Regions from separate parts of the Saccharopolyspora sp. NPDC000995 genome, predicted to be linked through region 2. Evidence: riboswitches for the same ligand, from Rfam matches in the RefSeq annotation. Region 2 holds a riboswitch; the other holds the start of a gene.
What was found. A riboswitch is a leader RNA that binds a small molecule or an ion and turns the genes downstream of it on or off. The one in region 2 is predicted to bind glycine.

Region 1 (3,401 bases), on a different contig from region 2:
CGGACGTTGGGGTCTTCGAGGTCGACTTCCACGAGTTGGGTGAGCCGCTTCATCCGGTACCGGAAGGTGTTCGGGTGCACGCGCAACTCGCGGCTCGCCTGCCGGGGATCGCCGGGGTGGCGCAGCCACGCGTGGAGCGTGGCCAGGTATTCGGTGCCCTGCGTTCGGTCGTGCTCGCGCAGCACCGGTAGCGGGCCGAGGGCACCGATACCGGCGTCGGTCGCCGCACCGGCCATCCGGCTGAGCACCAGCAGATGCCAGTTCTCCTCGTACACCGCCACCCGCTGCTGTAGTTGGCCGGCGCGCAGCAGGCTGATCAGTTCCTCGGCTTGCGACCGCGACTGGGAAAGCTCGGCGACCGCCACCGCGGTGCCCGCCGCGATCAGCGGGCGCGGCGAAACGTCGTGGGACGTGAGCGCTGCCCGCAGATCCGGCCAGCCGCCCGCGCGCCCCCGGTCGGGCACCAGTGCGTAGAGCATGGTGCCGATCTCGGTGACCAGCGGGCGCCGCCCGATCCCGCGCGTGATCCACTCCCACATCGCCAACCGGTGCCCCTCCGCGGGGCTGGCGGACGGGGGCATTTCGATGGCGACGACTCGGTGCGCTTCGGCGGGCACCGCCAGTTCGTTCGCTGCCGCCCGCCAGCCTTCGCCGCCCTCCAGTAGCAGCCGCACCTGTTCGGCGGATCGGCGGCGTGCCCCGTCCGCCACCGCACGCCACCGCAGCAGTTGCAGTGCAACCAGAGGTGCGGTGTCGGCGAACGCGGTGGAGCGCTCTTCGGAGACCTCGCCGGGGACCACGGCCCACATCGAGCCGAGCAGTTCGCCGCCCATCCGGATCGGCACCACCAGCCGGGGCAGGGTGCCGTCCTGCTGGGCGGGTACGAAGATCGCCGAACTGCCCTTGCTGAGCTGGCGGAACGTGCCGCGGGCACGGAACTTGGCGAGCACGTCGTCGGGCTGCCTCCGGCCCATGATCGTCGAGACCCGCGCCGGGTCGGTGAGGTCCTGCCGGGCGGAGTAGGCCAGGACCTGGGAGCGCGCGTCCTCGATGGTGACTGGCGCGTCCACCACGTCCGCCACCGCGTCGGCGAGCCGGAACAGGTCCCCGACCCCGGTGCTGGGTGCGTCGGCCTCCTCGATTTCGGTCCCGGCCAGCGCGGCACGGATCAGCCACACCAACTGCGCCCACGCCGTTCCAGGCCGGACCTCGACCAGCGCCACCCCCGCGGCCCGGGCTGCCGCGGCCACCGCGTCGTCCGCCGAAATCGGTGGTTTGAGCAGCACCGCTGCTGCACCCTTCGCGCCGCAATTCCTCGTCAGCGCCACCGCGTGCTCGCTGTCCGAGATGCCCACGCCCAGCACGAGATCGCCGCCCGCCGCCGTCGGCGGCTGATCGGGTTCGGCGATGACGACGTCCCCGACGCACACTCTCGGTTCCGGGGCGACCACGGTGCGCAGCAGTGTAGGGCCGACGCGCTCGACCAGTGCCCGGATCTCCAGCATCACTGGCCTCCTGAATGCCTAGGGCAGCCTCCGGGCGTGGTGGGGGAGGGCATTGACACCAGAGCTGGCCCGTTTATCGTTGCTGAGCACACCGACAATCGCATACCGGCCGTCGACCCCGTGCGGGAGAGACCCTGCGAGCTCACGCCGAGCTCCCAGGGCGCCGAAGGAGCAAGACTCCCCACAAACTCTCAGGCACCCATGACCGTTCGGGCGAGGCAACTCTGGAAAGCGTGCGTCGCATCGACGCTCCACCCACGGTGCAAGCCGCGATGACCTGCGGCGAAGCTCTCAGGTTCCGCAACAGAGGGGGAGGCCCAGCCACCACGGGCACGAGTGCCCCCTGACAGCCTTGGAGCCTCCCAACATGTCCCTGCCTGCGCACCTGCTTTACTCCGAAGAGCACGAGTGGATCGAGGACCGCGACGAAGTAGTCCGCATCGGCATCACCCAGCACGCCGCGGACGCGCTCGGCGACATCGTCTACGTGCAGCTTCCCGAGGTGGGCGACAAGATCGAAGCGGGCCAGGCCTGCGGGGAGCTGGAGTCCACGAAGTCCGTCAGCGACCTGTTCGCGCCGGTGACCGGCGAGGTCGTGGCGCTCAACGAGTCCGTCGTGGACGCCCCGGCGCTGCTCAACGCGGAGCCATTCGGCGACGGATGGCTGCTCGATGTGCGCCCGACCAGCACCGGTTCGCTGCTCACCGCTGAGCAGTACGCCGAGTTGATCGCGCAGTAGTGGGCCAGGCGAGGTAGGAGGCGGTCAATGGCGATCAGCGTCTTCGACCTGTTTTCGGTGGGTATTGGGCCGTCCAGTTCGCACACGGTTGGTCCGATGCGTGCGGCGCGGTTGTTCGTGCAGCGGTTGCACAGCGCGGGGCGGTTGCCGCTGGTCGAGCGGATCAAGGCGGAGTTGTTCGGGTCGTTGGGTGCGACCGGGCATGGGCACGGTAGTCCGAAGGCTGTGCTGCTCGGTTTGGAGGGGCACAGTCCGGAGACTGTTGATCCGGCGGCGGTGGAAGGCCGGGTCAGCGAGATCCGGGAGTCCGGGCGGTTGCGTTTGGACGGGGTGCAGGAGATCCGGTTCACCGTAGACCGTGACTTGGTCATGCACCGGCGCAAGTCGTTGCCGTTGCACCCCAACGGGATGCGCTTCGCCGCGTTCGGTGCCGATGATGCCGAGCTGGACAGCGCGGTGTTCTACTCGGTGGGCGGTGGCTTCGTCGTTGACGAAGACGCTACCGGCACTGATCGGATCAAACCGGACGAGACCGCGGTGCGGTACCCGTTCCGCACGGGTGTAGAACTGCTCGCGCGGACCGAGCAGTCGGGGCTGCCGATCAGCGGTGTGATGCTGGCGAACGAGTTGTCGTGGCGTGGCGAGGATGCCGTGCACAAGGAGTTGCACGGCATCTGGCAGGTCATGCGTGAATGCGTTCACAACGGCTGCCGCAACTCCGGTGAGCTGCCCGGTGGGCTGAAGGTCCGTCGTCGGGCGGCGGAGCTGGCGGCTTCATTGACCGAGCGCGACGATCCGCTGGAGTGGGTCACGCTGTTCGCGCTGGCGGTGAATGAGGAGAACGCGGCTGGTGGGCGGGTGGTGACCGCACCGACCAACGGTGCGGCCGGGATCGTTCCTGCGGTCCTGCATTACTACACGCGCTTCGTGCCTGGCGCGGATGATGCTGGTGTCGTGCGGTTCCTGTTGGCGGCGGGTGCGGTCGGCGTGTTGTTCAAGGAGAACGCGTCGATTTCGGGTGCGGAGGTCGGTTGTCAGGGCGAGGTGGGTTCCGCGTGTTCGATGGCTGCTGCCGGGCTCGCTGAGGTGCTGGGTGGAACGCCGAGACAGGTGGAGAACGCAGCGGAGATCGCGATGGAGCACAACCTCGGGTTGAC
Region 2 (3,401 bases):
GAACTCCTCACCGGCGGCGATCTTGAACGCCACCGCCTTGCCGGCGATCACGTGCTCCAACGGCCCGCCCTGCTGGCCGGGGAACACCGCCGAGTTGAACTTCTTCGTGAACTCCGAGTCCGAGGACAGGATCACGCCACCGCGCGGGCCGCCCAGGGTCTTGTGCGTGGTAGTGGTGACGACATGCGCGTGCGGCACCGGGTTCGGGTGCAGCCCGGCGGCCACCAGACCGGCGAAGTGCGCCATGTCGACCATCAGGTAGGCGCCGACCTCGTCGGCGATCTCCCGGAACCGCTTGAAGTCCAGCTGCCGAGGGTACGCCGACCAGCCGGCGATGATCAGCTGCGGCTTGTTCTCCCGCGCCAGCCGGGCGACCTCGTCCATGTCCACGCGGTGGTCATCCGCGCGCACGTGGTAGGGCACCACGTTGTAGAGCTTGCCGGAGAAGTTGATCCGCATGCCGTGCGTGAGGTGACCGCCGTGGGCCAGGTCCAGGCCCATGATCGTGTCGCCGGGCTTGAGCAACGCGAACATCGCCGCCGCGTTGGCCTGCGCCCCGGAGTGCGGCTGCACGTTGGCGAAGGAGGCCCCAAACAGCTCCTTGACGCGGTCGATGGCCAGCTGCTCGACGACGTCGACGTGCTCGCAACCACCATAGTAGCGGCGCCCCGGGTAGCCCTCGGCGTACTTGTTGGTCAGCACCGAGCCCTGCGCCTCCAGGACCGCCTGCGGTGCGAAGTTCTCCGAGGCGATCATCTCCAGCGTGGTCTGCTGGCGGTTGAGCTCGGCGCCGACCGCCGCTGCCACCTCGGGGTCCACCGCGGCCAGCTGGTCGTTAAACAGGTCCGGTGTCGACATTGTGTTGCCTCCTGGTTCGATCTCGTCAGGCATTGCGGCGGTAGAACGGCAGCTCGACGACCTGCACCGCGACGTTTTTGCCGCGGATGTCGACCTGCAGTTGGGTGCCGGGTTCGCTGTGCGCGCGGTCGACGTAGGCCATGCCGATCGGGTGGCCGAGGGTCGGCGACGGGGCACCGCTGGTCACGACGCCGATCTCGGCACCGTCGGCGTCCAGCACGCGGTAGCCGTGCCGGGGCGCCCGGCGTTGGTCGGTCCTCAGCCCGACCAGCGTGCGCTCGGTGGGCTTCTCCGCAGCGGCGGCCAGCGCGTCCTTGCCGACGAAGTCGCCGGGCTTGTCCAGCTTGACCACCCGGTCGAGGTTGGCGTGGAAGGGCGTGAGGTCGGTGGACAGCTCGTTGCCGTACAGCGGCATGCCCGCCTCCAGCCGCAGCGTGTCGCGGCAGGACAACCCGGCGGGCTGCAGGCCGTGCTGCGCGCCGGACTCGGTCAGCGCCTGCCAGACGGCCTCGGCGTCGCCGGGCGCGGTGAACAGCTCGAAGCCGTCCTCGCCGGTGTAGCCGGTTCGCGCCAGCAGCACGTCCTTGCCGGCGACCTGGCTGCGGTAGCCCGCGTAGTACTTGACCTCGGCGAGGTCGGTGTCGGTCAGCGGGGCGAGGATGGCGACCGCGTTCGGGCCCTGCACGGCGATCAGCGCGTAGTCGTCGGAGACGTCCTGGTGCTCGGCGTCGAAGCCGTCGAGTCGCTCGGTCAGTTCGGCGGAGACCACGGCGGCGTTCGCCGCGTTGGCCACCACCAGGAACTCCTGCTCGTCGAGCCGGTAGACGATCAGGTCGTCCAGCACGCCGCCGGTGGCGTTGCAGATCATCGTGTAGCGAGCGCGACCGGGCTTGATCGCGGAGGCGTTGGCGACCAGCGCGTAGTCCAGCGCCTCGGCGGCCTGCGGGCCGCTGATCCGGATCTCACCCATGTGGGTCAGGTCGAACAGGCCGGCGTTGTTGCGCACCGCGTTGTGCTCGGCGGTGTCGCCGGAGTAGCGCAGCGGCATCCGCCAACCGGCGAACTCGGTGAACGTCGCCCCGAGGGCTTCGTGCACTCGGTGCAAGGGCGTCTGTCGTGGCGACGACATGGTGAGACTCCTCCTGGTGGGCGCCGGTCGGCAGTCGAGGGCCGGTCAGCTCACTGCACCCAACCTTATCGGGGGCACCTCGACCCCGGCCTGCGCGGGCTTGCGCTGGTCGGGCGGTCTCCCCGGAGTCATTGGCCTGAGAGTTTCGCCACCCCGCGAGGGGCAGCTTGCACCGTGGGCGAGAAGCGCGTTGCTCCTGCTTTTCTCCGTGTTCGCCTGGTGTCGTGCGGTGCCGGTGCCTGAGAGTTTGCTGGGGAGTAATTGCTCCTTCGGCGCTCCGCTCTCCGAGGTAGCTCGGGGTTGGAGTCTCTCCCGCACGACGTCATCGGCGCGGTATTCGGTTGTGCGAACGCCGACGCTACGAACCGAACGTGACCGGAGTCAACCGGGGGGCGCAGTGATCTCATTCGGCAAGCTCGCGGTGCTGCTTCTCCAGGCCGGCGTCGTCCGGGAAGCCGCGGCTGGAGGACCCATCGCCGAGCCGGAGCACCGAGGTACTTCGCGAGGCGTTCGATCATCGGTCGCGTAGCGCTCACGTCGTCGGGGCGGTCTTAGGCTGCCATAAGGGACGACGTTAGTTAGGTGGTTGCACCGAAAGGAATTCGGCGATGGTCGACTTCTCGCTGTCCGACACAGAGCGTGACATCCGCGACTGGGTGCGCAACTTCGTCCAGCGCGAGCTGGTGCCGCTGGAGCCCGAGGTGCTGCGGCGTGAGCGGGGCGGGGAACGTGGCCTGACCAAGGACGAGCAGCGGGAACTGCAGGACAAGGCGAAGCAGGCCGGGTTCTGGGGCGTGCAGACGCCCGAGGAGTACGGCGGCATGGGCCTGTCGGCCGTGATGACGGCGCTCATCGAGGTTGAGCTCGGTCGCACGTTCGTGCCGTTTCGCTTCGGCGGCTACGCGGACAACATCCTGTACTACGCCAACGACGAGCAGAAGGAGCGCTACCTGCTCCCGACGATCGAGGGCACCCGCAAGTCGTGCTTCGCGATCACCGAGCCGGACGCTGGCTCCGACGCCAAGAACCTGCGCACCACCGCCGTCAAGGACGGCGACGAGTGGGTGATCAACGGCGAGAAGACGTTCATCACCGGCGGCATCGACGCCGACTTCGTGATGGTCTTCGCCGTCACGGACAAGGAGAAGGGCGCCAACGGCGGGGTCACCTGCTTCCTGGCCGACCGGGCCGCGGGCTGGAAGTCCGAGCCGATCGCCATCATGGGCCCGTGGGAGCGGCAGCCCGCCGCGCTGGTGTTCGACAACGTGCGCGTTCCGGAGCGCAACGTGCTCGGTGAGGTCGGCCACGGCTTCAAGCTCGCCATGCAGTGGATCGGCCGCGGCCGCTACCTGCTGCCCGCCCGCGCCCTCGGAGCCTGCGAACGGCTCGTCGAGATGGGCATGGAGTACGCCAA

Region 1: linked by a shared signal. The riboswitch ahead of gcvH (glycine cleavage system protein GcvH) and the one ahead of gcvT (glycine cleavage system aminomethyltransferase GcvT) in region 2 are both predicted to bind glycine.

Annotation. Positions count from the first base shown of each region.
Region 1 is NZ_JBSFLZ010000061.1:2,408-5,808, reverse strand. Features, by position in the region: gene ACWDKQ_RS20175 (PucR family transcriptional regulator) at 1-1,505, opposite strand, end outside; glycine riboswitch at 1,619-1,723, shown strand; glycine riboswitch at 1,724-1,822, shown strand; gene gcvH (glycine cleavage system protein GcvH) at 1,873-2,244, shown strand; gene ACWDKQ_RS20165 (L-serine ammonia-lyase) at 2,272-3,401, shown strand, end outside.
Region 2 is NZ_JBSFLZ010000009.1:74,998-78,398, forward strand. Features, by position in the region: gene glyA (serine hydroxymethyltransferase) at 1-858, opposite strand, end outside; gene gcvT (glycine cleavage system aminomethyltransferase GcvT) at 884-1,987, opposite strand; glycine riboswitch at 2,103-2,204, opposite strand; glycine riboswitch at 2,205-2,312, opposite strand; gene ACWDKQ_RS05505 (acyl-CoA dehydrogenase family protein) at 2,596-3,401, shown strand, end outside.